3 regions of the Kitasatospora sp. NPDC001159 genome follow, and region 1 is predicted to be linked to each of the others. Evidence: riboswitches for the same ligand, from Rfam matches in the RefSeq annotation. Region 1 holds a riboswitch; each other region holds the start of a gene.
What was found. Region 1 has a riboswitch for S-adenosylmethionine ahead of ACWC9T_RS19670 (IclR family transcriptional regulator). Riboswitches for the same ligand answer to the same signal wherever they lie in the genome.

Region 1 (4,723 bases):
CAGATCATGTACGGCATCGACGGCCGCTCCGACCTGCCCGAGCGCGAGCTCCGGCACCTGGAGGGCTACCGGGGGTCCGCTCCGGTGCGGGTCGGCAACGCGGCCGTCGACCAGCTCCAGCTCGACATCTACGGCGCCCTGCTGGACTCCGTCTACCTGTACGACAAGTGGGGTCAGCCGATCTCCAGCGAGCAGTGGGACGCCGTGTGCGCCGTGGTCGACTGGGTCTGTGCCAACTGGGACCAGCCCGACGAGGGCGTGTGGGAGACCCGCGGCGGGCGCAAGAGGTTCCTCTACTCCCGCCTGATGTGCTGGGTGGCGATCGAACGGGCCGTCCGGATCGCCCGGCGCCGCGGCCTGCCGGCCGACCTGGTGCGCTGGGGTGCCGCGCGTGATGCCGTCTACCGGCGGATCATGGACCGGGGCTGGTCCGCGGAGCGCAGGGCGTTCGTCCAGCACGAGGACGATCAGGTGCTGGACGCCGCGGTGTTGATGATGCCGCTGGCCAAGTTCATCGCACCCACCGACCCCAAGTGGCTTTCCACGCTGGACGCGCTCAGCGCCGACCTGGTCTCCGACTCGCTGGTCTACCGGTACGACCCGCAGGCCAGCCCGGACGGCCTGATCGGCGAGGAGGGCACCTTCTCGATCTGCTCCTTCTGGTACGTCGAGGCCCTCACCCGGGCCGGCCGCCTGGACGAGGCCCGGCTCGCCTTCGAGAAGATGCTCACCTACGCCAACCACCTCGGCCTGTACGCCGAGGAGATCAGCCACACCGGCGAGCAACAGGGCAACTTCCCGCAGGCGTTCACCCACCTCGCGCTGATCAGTGCCGCCTACAACCTCGACCGCACCCTGGGCTGACGACTGACAGAGTCTGGCCGGCGCACGGCGGCGCGGAGCGCACGGTCGGCCAGGAGGCGGCCTTCAGCGCTCGCCCTTGGGGGCGGCAAACCGGCGGCCAATCCCCTGACCGGATGATGCGGAGCGTTCGCACGGGAGGGGGGAGGTTTGGCGGGTCGGCCGGGGAGTCTTGTATGGTTCCTCGCGAATCATCCAGAGGGGTGGAGGGACCGGCCCTACGAAGCCCCGGCAACTCCCCGGTCGACTCGGTGTGCGAAGTACGCGCCGCGCCGTCCGGGATCAGTGCCAACTCCGGCCTGTCGCCAACGTGGCGCGGGAAAGATGAGGAGACACGGTGCTCTCTGTGCTGTCCTTCGCCCGGGCGCTTCCCGCCCCGGCCCTTTCGCGTACCCGTCTCGTGCCCGGCGCAGGCAATCGGCCGACTTCTCAGGCCCGTTCTCGCTGACCACCCCCCGCTCCCCGCGGGGAGCCTCCGTGAGCGGAACCCACCTGCTGCTCACGGGGTTTGAGACTGGAGTACCCATCCATGGAGAACACGAGCGGCGTCGGCGTGCTCGACAAGGTCACCTCGATCCTCGGCACCCTGGAGGCAGGTCCCGCCACGCTGGCCGGGCTCGTCGCCGCCACCGGCCTGGCGCGGCCCACCGCCCACCGGCTCGCCGTCGCACTGGAACACCACCGTCTGGTCGGCAGGGACCTGCAGGGCCGGTTCGTCCTGGGCCCCCGGCTCGGGGAGCTCTCGGCGGCGGCCGGTGAGGACCGGCTGCTGGCGGCCGCCGGCTCGGTCCTCATCCACCTGCGCGACGTCACCGGCGAGAGCGCACAGCTCTACCGCCGCCAGGGCGAGGTCCGCATCTGCGTGGCCGCCGCCGAGCGGCTCTCCGGCCTTCGCGACACCGTCCCCGTCGGCGTCACCCTCCCCATGAAGGCCGGCTCCGCCGCCCAGATCCTGCTCGCCTGGGAGGAACCTGAGCGGCTCCACCGCGGCCTCCTGGGCGCCCGCTTCACCGCCACCGCCCTCAGCGGCGTACGGCGCCGCGGCTGGGCCCAGTCCGTCGGCGAGCGCGAGCCCGGCGTGGTCTCCGTCTCCGCGCCCGTCCGCGGCCCGTCCAACCGGGTCGTGGCCGCCGTCTCCGTCTCCGGCCCGATCGAACGCCTCACCCGCCACCCCGGCGCGCACTTCTCCCAGGCCGTCGTCGAGGCGGCCAACCGCCTCACCGAAGCCCTGCGCCACCCCTGACCGACCCGTCGCCCTGGCGGCCCCCGGCTGATCGTCGGAAACGATCAATCATGCTGGGGAATCGCCGATGTCCGGTCGGGGAAGGCGGCGAGGAGGGCGAGCCAGAGCTGGAAGCGGTCCTGCATGGACTGCAGTGATCGGCCGGTGAGGCGCTCGATCTGGTCCAGCCGGTAGCGGACGGTGTTGCGGTGGACGTACAGCCGGTCGGCGACCGCCTGGACCGAGCAGTCCGCGGCCAGGTAGGCGTGCAGGGTCGTGACGAGATCGGCGTTGTTGGTCCCGTCGAACCGGGTGAGCGGGCGCAGCACCTCGGCGGCGAGTTGCTTCAACGGCAGGTCGGGGCTGGAGAGCAGCAGGCGGGGCAGGAGGCGAGCGGGCGAATCACGACGTCGCTGCCCCGCCGCTGCGGCGGGGTGGCATGCGGCAGGCGGCCTCCGTCCTGCACCGGCACGCCAGGCTGCGGCTGGCGCTGCTACTGGCGGCGCCGATGGCCTGGCTGGTGCTCGCCTACCTGGGCTCGCTCGCCGTCCTGTTCCTCTCGGCCTTCTGGACGGTCGACGACTTCACCTACGACATCGTCCGAATCCGGAACACCGCCAACTTCCACACCGTCCTCACCGAGCCGGTCTACCGGACGATCGCCCTGCGCACCCTCGGCATCGCCGCCGCGGTCACGGTGGTCGACGCCGTGGTGGCGTTCCCGATGGCCTTCTACATGGCCCGGATCGCCCGGCCGCGCACCCGCAAGCTCCTGGTGGTCGCCGTACTGACCCCGCTCTGGGCCAGCTACCTGGTCAAGGCGTACGCCTGGCGCGTCATCTTCAGCCGGGGCGGCGTGCTCGACTGGCTCGGCAAACCGTTCGGCTTGTCGAGCCCCGGGTACGGCACGGCGGCGGTCATCGCCGTCCTGGCCTACCTGTGGCTGCCGTACATGATCCTGCCGGTCTACGCGGGACTCGAGAACCTGCCGACCAACCTCCTTGACGCCTCGGCCGATCTGGGCGCCTCGGCCGGGCGGACCTTCCGCTCAGTGGTCCTTCCGCAGGTCTTGCCCTCGGTGTTCGCCGGGTCGGTCTGCACCTTCTCGCTGAGCCTCGGCGACTACATCGCCGTACGGATCGTCGGTGGGAAGACGCAGGTGCTGGGCACCGCGATCGCCGACAACGTGACGCTCAACCTGCCACTGGCTGCCGTGCTGTCCTGCGTACCCGTGGTGGTGATCGTCGGCTACCTGCTCGCCGTGCGCCGGACCGGCGCCCTGGACTCTCTGTAGGAGTCGAACACCAGTGATCCTCTCCCGCCGTGCCCGGATCGCGCTGCGCGCGGCCGTGGCCGCCGGCCTCGCCGTCGTCTACCTGCCGCTGCTGCTGGTCCTGCTCAACTCGGTCAACCGGGACCGCTCCTTCGCCTGGCCGCCGACCGGACTCACCGCCGAGTGGTGGGTGCGGGCCTGGCAGTCCGAGGGCGCCCGCAGCGCGCTCGTCACCTCACTGCAGGCGGGAGCGGGGGCCACCCTGGTGGCCCTGGTCCTGGGAACGATGACCGCATTCGCGGTCCAGCGCTGCCGGTTCTTCGGTCGGCAGACGGTGTCGTTCCTGGTGATCCTGCCGATCGCACTGCCCGGCATCGTCACCGGCATCGCGCTCAACGCCGCGTTCCGCACCGTGCTCGGCCCGGCGGGCATCGGGTTCGGCATGCTCACCGTCATCATCGGGCACGCCACCTTCTGCATCGTCGTGGTCTTCAACAACGTCATCGCCAGGCTGCGCCGGATGTCGCCCTCCGCCGAGGAGGCCTCGGCCGACCTCGGCGCGCACACCTTCCAGACCTTCCGGTACGTCACCTTCCCGGCGGTGCGGTCGGCGCTGCTGGCGGGCGGGTTGCTGGCGTTCGCACTCTCCTTCGACGAGATCGTGGTGACCACCTTCACCGCCGGCCCCGGCGTCCAGACCCTGCCGATCTGGATCTACGCCAACCTGGCCCGGCCCAACCAGGCCCCGGTGGTCAACGTCGTGGCCGCAGTCCTGGTGCTGCTCTCCGTGGTGCCGGTCTACTTGGCCCAGCGGCTGTCCGCCGACAGCCCCGGAGGGCGGCTGTAGCCGCGGGTGAAGCGGCTGGAGCGCCTCCCCCGGCCGGGCCAACTGCGGTTCGGTGCAGGGGGCCTGGGCCTACGGTCCGCCCTGCCACAGGGCGCGCTCGACGGTGCGCAGGGCGGTGGCCGACTGCTCCCAACCGTGCCACCAGAACAGTCCGCCGTCCTGGCTTGCCTCAGCGGCGAGGGTTGTCAGGTGGGCCCACGGGCCGGCCGGGATGCCGAACCGCGGTCGGGCGCGGGAACGGTGCGTCGCCGGCGGCCCGTCCGGTGCCGTGGAGCATCGGGTGCAGGGTGATCGGGTCGAGCGGCAGGGTGAGGTCGGCGGACGGTAGGAGGTCCGGGCCGTCCTGCCACCTGAGGCACCGGCCGCTCAACTCGCCCTTGGGGGCGGCCGGTCCGTCGAGCGTGACGCCGTCCTTCAGCTGGTACGGACTGCTGGTGGTGGCCCTGGTCGCGCTGGACGGGCGCTGGGAGTGGCTGGCGGTTCCCGCGGCCGGCCAGGTGCTCCACCCGGTCGGCGGAGA
Region 2 (4,723 bases), on a different contig from region 1:
GCGCGTTCCTCCCGGCTCATGGTGAGGCCGGTGAGCAGGGCCTCGGCGGTGGCGATGATGTCGTACGGGTTGACGGTGAGGGCGTCCTCGGCGAGTTCGGCGTGGGCGCCGGCCTCGCGGGAGAGGACGAGGGCGCAGCCGTTGTCGGAGACGACCGGGACTTCCTTGGCGACCAGGTTCATGCCGTCGCGGATCGGGTTGACCAGCACGACGTCGGCCAGCCGGTAGGCGGCGAGGGAGCGCGGGAAGTCGTCGTTGACGTGCAGGATCAGGGGCTGCCAGGTCGGGGTGGCGAACTCGGCGTTGACGGCCTCGGCCAGTTCCCGCACGGCGGCCGTGTAGTCGCGGTACTCGGCCAGGTCGGTGCGGGAGGGGTAGGCGAAGGCGATGTGCACCACCCGGTCGTGCCACTCGGGGTGGGTGCGGAGCAGGTGCCGGTACGCCTGGAGGCCGCGGACGATGTTCTTGCTGAGTTCGGTGCGGTCGACCCGGACGATGGTGCGGCGGTCGCCGACGGCGGCGCGGAGGGCGGCGAGGCGTTCGTCCACGTCGGGGCGGTGGGCGCGTTCGCGGAGGAAGTCGGCGTCGGCGCCCAGGGCGTGCACGCCCAGCCGGGTGGTGCGGCCGCTGTGGGTGACGGTGAGCGCGTCGTGGTCGACGGTTGCGCCGAGGAGGTCCTCGCAGCAGGTGGCGAAGGCGCGGGCCCAGCGTTCGGTGAGGAAGCCTGCCCGGTCGGCGCCGAGGATGCCGGTGAGGACGTCGCGCGCGACGTCGTCGGGGAGCAGCCGGTAGTACTCGGGCGGGGCCCAGGGGGTGTGGGAGAAGTGGCCGATCCGCAGGTCGGGGCGGGCCTGGCGGAGCAGGGCCGGGACCAGGGAGAGGTGGTAGTCCTGGACGAGGACCGCGGCGTTCGGGGCGGCTTCGGCGGCGAGGGCCTCGGCGAAGGCGGTGTTGTAGGCCTGGTAGGCGGCCCATTCGGTGCGGAACTCCGCGTCGAAGGAGGGCGCGATGGGGGTCGCGTAGAGCAGGTGGTGGACGAACCAGAGGGTGGAGTTGGCGACGCCGTTGTAGGCGTGGGCGAAGGTCTGCGGGTCTATGTCCAGCATCCGTACGGCTTGGCCGCCGACGTCGTGGCCGGCCAGGTCGAGGCGGCCGTCGGGGGCTTCTCTCGCGGCCCGGCGGTCGGCGTCGCCGAGGGCGGCGCAGACCCAGACGGCGTTCGGGTCGTCGATCGCGGAGAGGCCGGAGACCAGGCCTCCGCCGCCGCGGCGCAGGGTCAGTGTGCCGTCGTCGGCGGTGCTGAACGACACCGGTCCCCGGTTGGAGGCCACCAGGACGGGGGCGGTGCCGGCCTGGCCTGAACGTTTGGTCGATGAATCGGCCATGAGTCCTCTTCTGGGTCTGCCCGTTCACCCGTCGGGGTGGATTCCGAGCGTACGGCGGAGCGGAGTGCGGCGCAGCCGTACAGTCGGAGACCTGCCATGCGCAGCGGTCAGGGCCTGGCCGTCATGAGGTCTGACGGACCCAAGTGAGAAGCCCCCGCGTTCGCGCGGGGGAGGGGTCACGAGGCTCCGCAGGGGTCGAGTGGGAAGCCTCCTCGTCGAGAGGGGGAGGAGTCACGGTTGGGATGTTGCCGGTCGGCAGGCATCGCAAACCAATCGCCGGGACAACTGGCGAAATCGCAGCAGCCGCGCTGTTCGGGTCTGTCACCCGTCGGTGCGGCGCTTTGCGTACTCGGCGATCGTGTGCATCGGGGGGCGCTCGAGGGCGGTCACGGGGTGGGTGTGGGCGGCGAAGGCGCGGGTCTGCGGGTCGCGGGTGAACTGGGTGAGGTGGGGGTGGACCAGGTCGGCGGAGGCCTTGAGGCGGTGGGTGCGGTCGAGGCGTTCCAGGGCGGTGCGGTAGATGGTGGCGGCCATCCGGCCGAGGGCCTGGCCGTCCTGGTGGCGGTGGTGCCGGACGCCGACGTCGACCTGGGCCAGGCCGTCCAGGCCGACCAGCTCCAAGGCGTCGACCAGGAGGCCGAGTTCGACGCCGTAGCCGGTGGGGAAGGGCAGTCGTTCGAGCAGTGAGCGGCGGGCCGCGTACTCGCCGCCGAGGGGCTGGACGAAGCCGGCGAGTCCCGGCCAGTGCAGGTTGAGCAGGGGGCGGGCGACGAGTTCGGTGACCCGGCCGCCGCCGGTGGGGACGATCGCGCCGGTCTCCCCACCGGCGGAGCCGCTGATCGACACTTCCAGGGGGCGGTCGTACATGGCCTTGACCAGGTGGATGTCCCCGTCGGTCAGCAGCGGACCGATGATGCCGGAGACGAAGGCGGGGTCGAACTCGCGCAGGTCGGCGTCGATGAAGCAGACGATGTCGCCGTGGGTGACCAGCAGCGAGCGCCAGAGCACCTCACCCTTGCCGGGGACGGCGGGCAGCCGGGGCAGGACGGCGTCGCGGTGCTCCACCCGGGCGCCGGCCTCGGCGGCGATGGCGGCGGTGGCGTCGGTGGAGCCGGAGTCGAGTACGACCAGTTCGTCGACCAGAGGGATGCGGTCCATCAGTTCACGGCGGATGGTGCGGACGATGTCGCCGACGGTGGCCTCCTCGTCGAGTGCGGGGAGGACGACGCTGACGGTCTGCCGGGTGTGCCGTTTGGCCTCCAGCAGGGTGTGAACCGGCCGGTCGGCCGCGCTCCACGAGCGGCGGCGCAGCCAGGACGCCGCCTGTGGGAGGAGTGCGGGGGTCGGTTCGGCGGGCACGGTGGGTCTCCTCGGCGAGGTCGGGTGGAACGGGCCATCTCGCGTGGCGGACGGCCCCTTTCAGGGCTGACGCCTTCGGATACAGTCTTCGTACAGCGGTCGGCCCTTCGCACGCCGGGGTCGCCGCTGAACCACAACTTCACAAGCTCATCCAGAGGGACTGAGGGAACGGCCCGTTGACGTCCCGGCAACCTTCTCGCTCGGCTGTCGTACAGGCCCCGGCGGGACAGGTGCCAATTCCGGCCTGTGGCGCGACCGCGTCACGGGGAAGATGAGGAGAGAGGCCTCCGCCATCATGGCTATCGACACTGTCGCACCCGTTTCGGTTGACCTCGGCCCCGCCGCCGCGCTGTCCTGTCGGGAGTGCGGCACCCGCTTCCCGCTCGGTCCCAGCTTCGCCTGCCTGGAGTGCTTCGGGCCGCTGGAGATCGCGTACGAGTTCGGGAGCGAGCGCGCGGAGGAGCTGCGCAGGCGGATCGAGGCCGGTCCGGCGTCCATCTGGCGCTACGCGCCGCTGCTGCCGGTGCCGGCCGATGTGGCGTCCAAGCCGAACCTGAACCCGGGGTGGACCCCACTGGTGAAGGCGGACAACCTGGGCCGGGAGCTCGGGTTCACCGCTCCGCTGCACGTGAAGGACGACTCCGGCAACCCGACGCACTCGTTCAAGGACCGGGTGGTGGCCTGTGCGATCGAGGCGGCGCGGGCGTTCGGGTACACCACGCTGTCCTGCTCCTCGACCGGCAACCTGGCCGGCGCGGTGGGGGCGGCGGCGGCCCGGGCCGGGTTCCGGTCCTGCGTCTTCATCCCGCACGACCTGGAGCAGGGCAAGGTCGTGATGGCCGGGGTGTACGGCGGCGAGCTGGTCGGCATCGAGGGCAACTACGACGACGTGAACCGCTTCTGCTCGGAGCTGATCGGGGACTCGGCCGGCGAGGGCTGGGGCTTCGTGAACGTCAACCTGCGTCCGTACTACGGCGAGGGCTCCAAGACGCTGGCGTACGAGATCTGCGAGCAGCTCGGCTGGCGGCTGCCGGAGCAGATCGTCATCCCGATCGCCTCGGGTTCGCAGCTGACGAAGATCGACAAGGGGCTGCAGGAGCTGATCGCGCTCGGCCTGGTGGAGGACCGACCGTACCGGATCTTCGGGGCCCAGGCCGAGGGCTGCTCGCCGGTGTCGGCCGCGTTCAAGGCGGGCCGGGACGTGGTCAAGCCGGTCAAGCCGGACACCATCGCCAAGTCGCTGGCGATCGGCAACCCGGCGGACGGCCCGTACGTGCTGGACATCGCCCGTCGGACCGGCGGGGCGGTCGAGGACGTCACCGACGCGGAGGTCGTGGCGGCGATCCGGCTGCTGGCCCGGACCGAGGGGATCTTCGCCGAGACCGCGGGCGGGGTGACCGTCGGCGTGCTGAAGAAGCTGGTCGAGACCGGTCAGCTGGACCCGGCCAAGGAGACCGTCGCGATCAATACCGGCGACGGGCTGAAGACGCTGGACGCCGTCTCCGACGCCGGGATGACCGCCGTCATCCGCCCGACGCTGGAGTCGTTCCGCTCCGCCGGCCTCGCGTCCGCCTGAACCACCCCTACCCCCGCTAGGAGAGCCATGAGCGCCAACGTCCGCATCCCCACCATCCTGCGCACCTACACCGGCGGCGCCGCCGAGGTGTCCGCCGAGGGGGCCACCCTGGCCGAGGTCATCGCCGACCTGGAGAAGAACCACGCGGGTATCTCCGCCCGCATTCTGGACGACACCGGCAAGCTGCGCCGTTTCGTCAACGTGTACGTGAACGACGACGACGTGCGTTTCGCCGAGGGCCTGGCGACCGAGATCAAGGGCGGCGCCAGCGTCTCGATCATCCCGGCGGTGGCCGGCGGCTGCTGAGCCGTCGCGAACCCGCCTCCCGGCCGCCCGCACGTACGGAATTCGACTCTCCGTATGCGCGGGCGGCCGCTGGCATTTCGGCGGGAATATTTCCCGG
Region 3 (4,723 bases), on a different contig from region 1:
TGCTCGGCCCGGCAGCCGGGCTCAACCCGCTGTACAGCAGGGGTCAGGCGCGGGTCTGTGCCGAACAGCGGTACGAGCAGCGCTGGGGCGCCGTCCCGGCCGAACTGCTGGCCGGACACCCGCTGACCGCCGAACAGCTGGCCGAGGCCCCCGACCCGGTCCCCGGCTGCCCGGTCGCCCCCACCCCCGGCAAGCACCCGGCGGTGTCCGCCCTCACCGGGCTCTTCCTGCACGCCGGCTGGCTGCACCTGCTGGGCAACCTGCTCTTCCTCTATGTATTCGGCCCCACCGTCGAACGTCGACTCGGCCGGGCCAGGTTCCTCCTCTTCTACCTGGCGGCCGGCAGCCTGGCCTCGTACGGCTTCGCGCTCGCCGAGGCGCACTCGGCGGGCTCCACCCGGGTCCTGATCGGCGCCTCGGGCGCGATCTCCGGCGTGCTCGGCGCCTACCTGCGCCTCCACCCCCGCGCCCGGGTGACCACCCTGGTCCCGCTGCTCCTCTTCCTCCCGCTGCGCTTCCCGGCCTGGCTGGTGCTCGGCCTCTGGTTCGCCCTGCAGTGGTGGTCCGTGCACTCGGCCGGGCCCGGGGTGGCCTACCTGGTCCACGTGATCGGCTTCTCGGCCGGCTTCCTCTACGCGTGCACCGTCGTCGGCCGCCCCCCGAGACGCCCCGACTGAGGCCCGATACCCTGGCCGCACCCCACAAAGGAGCCCGAACAGTGATCACCGCCATCGTCCTGATCAAGACCAGTGTCGACCGCATCCCGGAGATCGCCGAGGCCATCGCTGCCATCGAGGGCGTCAGCGAGGTGTACTCGGTGACCGGCGGCTACGACCTGGTGGCGATGGTCCGGGTTCGCCGCCACGACGACCTGGCCGAGGTCATCCCGGGCCGGCTCAACAAGGTCCCGGGCGTGGCCCACACCGAGACCCAGATCGCCTTCCGCACCTACTCGCAGCACGACTTGGAAGCGGCTTTCGCCCTCGGCCTGGACGAGTAGGACTCAGCCCTCGCGACGGCCCCTGTCGATCTGCACAGTGGCGACGCAACGGCCGCCCTCGTTGCGGTAGTTCCAGGCCGCGCCGTCCGTGACCAGCTCGCGGACGGCGGTCAGGAAGCGCTCGATGTGCTCGTCCGGCGTCCCGGCGCCGAAGCTCACCCGGATCGCGTTCAGGCTGCGCTCGCCCGGCAGCGAGGGCTCGGGCGCCCCGCACACGGGGACTGGACCGGGTGTCACCCCAGACTCCTCCCCGAGCAGGGTGCGTACCAGCGGGTGGGCGCAGAACAGTCCGTCGCGAACCCCGATGCCGTACTCGGCGGACAGCGCGGCCGAGAAGTGCGAGCTGTTCCAGCCCTGGACGACGAAGGACAGCACGCCCACCCGGGCGGCGCTTTGAACGTCACCAGTCGCGCCGAACAGGCTGAGCACCCTGACCTGCGGGATCTCCGCCAGCCCCGCCGTCAGCCGCTCGACCAGCTGCCGCTCCCGGGCCTCCAGCGCGTCGAAGCCGGCCTCGGTCAGCGCCCGGCAGGCCGAGGCGATCGCGTAGGCGCCGATGACGTTCGGCGAGCCGGCCTCGTGCCGGGCCGGGCCGGTGTGCCACTGGACGGCCACCGAGCCGTCCACCTCCCGCGCCACCGTCCGGGTCGCCCCGCCGCCGGCCAGGTACGGGTCGGCCGCGTCCAGCCAGTCCGTCCGCCCGGCCAGCACCCCGGCCCCGAACGGTGCGTACAGCTTGTGACCGGAGAAGGCGATCCAGTCGACGTCCAGCTCGCGCACCGAGACCCGGTGGTGCGGGGCCAGCTGGGCGGCGTCCAGCACCACCCGGGCGCCGTGCCGGTGCGCGGTCGCGGTCAGTTCGGCGACCGGCCACAGCTCGCCGGTCACGTTGGAGGCCCCGGTGACGCACAGCAGCTTCGGCCCCTCGGGCGCCCCGGCGAGTGCGGCGTCCAGCGCGGCCACCGCCTCAGCCCGCGAGCGCGGCGCCCGCAGGTAGTCGACCTCCAGCCCGGCGTGCGCCCAGGGCAGCAGCGAGGCGTGGTGCTCGGTCTCGAAGGCGAACACCCGGGTGCCGGCCGGAACGGCGGAGGCCAGCAGGTTGAGCGAGTCGGTGGTGGCGCGGGTGAAGACCACCTGGTCGCCCCCGCGCAGGTCGAGGAACTCGGCGACGGTGCGGCGGCTCTGCTCGAACAGGTCGGTGGACAGCTGGGAGAGGTACCCGGCGCCGCGGTGCACGCTGCCGTAGTAGGGCGCGTAGGCGGCGACGTCGTCCCACACCCGCTGGAGCGCCGGCGAGCTGGCCGCGTAGTCGAGCGCCGCGTAGCCGACCTTCTCTCCGCTGGCCAGCGGGACCTGGACGTCGCGGCCGAGGACGGCGAGCGGGGCACATGGGAGGGGCCGCGCGGAGCGCGCCGAAAGAAGGGTGGTGGCGGACGACGGGTGGGAAGCAGACATGAGGATGCACTCCTTCGGGGGTAGGGACCCCGGGAGTGCCAGTCGTCGGGCGTCCGCGCTTGTCGCACGGACGGCTTGCCGGGCGACCCGGTCCTCACCCAGGGCACCCCGCCACGGACGGAGGGTTGCCGGACAGCAAGCTGGGGCTTGACGCTGTCACTCATGACCTGGCCGAGACTCTAGGTCGGGTCCGCCGAGTGGTCAAACAGGAATCCACCATCCGGACAGTGTCCTCGACCGCTCGCCTCCGGGGCGCTCGGGGCCTGTGCCAAGGGCCCGCACCGGCGAACCGGCACGGGCCCTCAACTGCCGCCTCAGCTACGGCTGGTGGCGTCCGCCCAGCGCCGGAGCAGATCCTGCGCCGCGCCCGAGTCGACCGCCTCCGCCGCCCGCGCCATGCCCGCCGCGAGCTGCTCGGTCAGCGGCGCGTCGCCCAGGTCGAGCGCCACCAGCGCCGCCGCGGTGTTCAGCAGCACGGCATCCCGCACCGGCCCGCGCTCCCCGGCCAGCAGCCGGCGCGCGACCTCGGCGTTGTACGCGGCGTCCGCCCCGCGCAGCGCCTCGATGCCGACCAGCTCGATGCCGACGTCCCGCGGGTCGAAGGTGGTCTCGGTGACCACCCCGTCGCGCACCAGCCACACCCGTGAGGTGGTGGTGATGGTCAGCTCGTCCAGCCCGTCATCACCACGGAACACCAGCGCGGTCGCCCCGCGCCGGGCGAGCACCCCGGCGATCAGGCCGGCGAGCCGGGTGTCGAAGCAGCCGATCGCGTGCGAGGTGACCTTGGCCGGGTTGGTCAGCGGGCCGAGGATGTTGAAGGCGGTGGGCACCCCGAGGTCGCGCCGCGCGGTGGCGGCGTGCCGCATCGACGGGTGGAACTTCGCCGCGAAGCAGAAGGTGAGCCCGACCTCCTCGGCCACTTCGGCCACCCGCCGGGCCGACAGGTTGAGCGCCACCCCGAGCTTCTCCAGCACGTCCGAGGAGCCGCTGGTGGAGGAGGCCGACCGGTTGCCGTGCTTGACCACCTTGGCCCCGGCGGCCGCCGCGACGATCGCCGACATGGTGGAGATGTTGACGGTCTTCGCCCGGTCGCCGCCGGTGCCGACGATGTCCACCGCCGGGCCGGGGATGTCCAGCGGCTCGGCATGGTCGTACATCGCGTCGACCAGCCCGGAGATCTCCTCGACCGACTCGCCCTTGGCCCGCAGCGCCACCATGAACCCGGCCACCTGGGCGGGGGACGCCTCGCCGCTCATGATCCGGTCCATCGCCCACGCGGTGGACGAGCGGTCGAGGTCCTCCCCCTTCAACAGCGCCGCCAGGAGGTCCGGCCAGGTGCGGACCACCTGCACGGGGTCGGTACCACCGTTCGCAGGGTTCACGTTCACCATGGCTGACTCCAGCTGTTGTCGGTTCCCCCACACCGGGGACGTCCGTACGGATGGAGCCAGCCTATCCAGCGGTAGCGTTCCTACGGCGGTGCCTTCTCTAGTGCTGAGACAACACCGCTCAACGCGTGGCCGGGGTCCGCTTGGCCAGTCGGGCCCGCAGCAGGGTGGCCACCGCCCCGGCCAACGCGACCGGCTCCACCGGGCGGGAGATCGCGGCATCGGCCCGGCTCCAGGCGGCGAGCCAGGAGTCCTGCGGCCGGCCGATCAGCACCAGCACCGGCGGGCAGCCGTAGATCTCGTCCTTGAGCTGGCGCCCGAGGCCGAGCCCGCCGGCCGGCACCGCCTCGCCGTCCAGGACGCAGAGGTCGACGCCGCCCTTCTCCAGCGCTTTGAGCACCGCGGGGGTGGTCGCGCACTCCAGGTAGGACAGCTCCGGAAGATCCTCGGCGGGCCGACGGCCGAGCGCCGTCAGCACCTGCTCGCGGGTGTTGCGGTCGTCGCTGTAGACGAGGACGGTGAGCATCTCGTCGGTCGTGTACGCCATGGGCCCTGCTCCCTCAAGTGTGATCCGGACCACGTTCACCTGATCCGGATGCTACTCCCGTTTCGCCCGGTCCCGAGCCCCCATCGCGCACGTTCCCCCTCAAGCCGCCGCGCCCACGACTCGCCCGCCCGGAGGACGGCCCGTCACCCGGACCCGCCTAGACCACCCGGACGGCCGATGGGGCACCCCGTCCCCTACAACCGGACGCTGCGCCGACCGTGCAGCGACGCGCCGGGCAACGGGGTCGCAGACCCCTCCGAGGAACCGTCAGAAAAGGGACACGCCGCTGCTCAGTCCCCGTCCGGACACCCCGTCGGCCGCCAAGCGGGCATA

Region 2: linked by a shared signal. The riboswitch ahead of thrC (threonine synthase) and the one ahead of ACWC9T_RS19670 (IclR family transcriptional regulator) in region 1 are both predicted to bind S-adenosylmethionine.
Region 3: linked by a shared signal. The riboswitch ahead of ACWC9T_RS22695 (aminotransferase class V-fold PLP-dependent enzyme) and the one ahead of ACWC9T_RS19670 (IclR family transcriptional regulator) in region 1 are both predicted to bind S-adenosylmethionine.

The regions. Positions count from the first base shown of each region.
Region 1 covers NZ_JBSFJV010000035.1:13,836-18,558, reverse strand. Annotated here, with positions in the region: gene ACWC9T_RS19675 (glycoside hydrolase family 15 protein) at 1-864, shown strand, start outside; SAM riboswitch class I at 1,050-1,192, shown strand; gene ACWC9T_RS19670 (IclR family transcriptional regulator) at 1,391-2,104, shown strand; gene ACWC9T_RS19665 (PucR family transcriptional regulator) at 2,149-2,433, opposite strand; gene ACWC9T_RS19660 (ABC transporter permease) at 2,523-3,377, shown strand; gene ACWC9T_RS19655 (ABC transporter permease) at 3,391-4,203, shown strand; gene ACWC9T_RS19650 (hypothetical protein) at 4,605-4,723, shown strand, end outside.
Region 2 covers NZ_JBSFJV010000031.1:11,309-16,031, reverse strand. Annotated here, with positions in the region: gene ACWC9T_RS18030 (alpha,alpha-trehalose-phosphate synthase (UDP-forming)) at 1-1,385, opposite strand, end outside; gene ACWC9T_RS18025 (glucosyl-3-phosphoglycerate synthase) at 1,707-2,744, opposite strand; SAM riboswitch class I at 2,889-3,022, shown strand; gene thrC (threonine synthase) at 3,040-4,320, shown strand; gene ACWC9T_RS18015 (MoaD/ThiS family protein) at 4,348-4,626, shown strand.
Region 3 covers NZ_JBSFJV010000044.1:54,380-59,102, forward strand. Annotated here, with positions in the region: gene ACWC9T_RS22685 (rhomboid family intramembrane serine protease) at 1-677, shown strand, start outside; gene ACWC9T_RS22690 (Lrp/AsnC ligand binding domain-containing protein) at 719-1,000, shown strand; gene ACWC9T_RS22695 (aminotransferase class V-fold PLP-dependent enzyme) at 1,004-2,455, opposite strand; SAM riboswitch class IV at 2,506-2,623, opposite strand; gene trpD (anthranilate phosphoribosyltransferase) at 2,770-3,846, opposite strand; gene ACWC9T_RS22705 (hypothetical protein) at 3,965-4,390, opposite strand.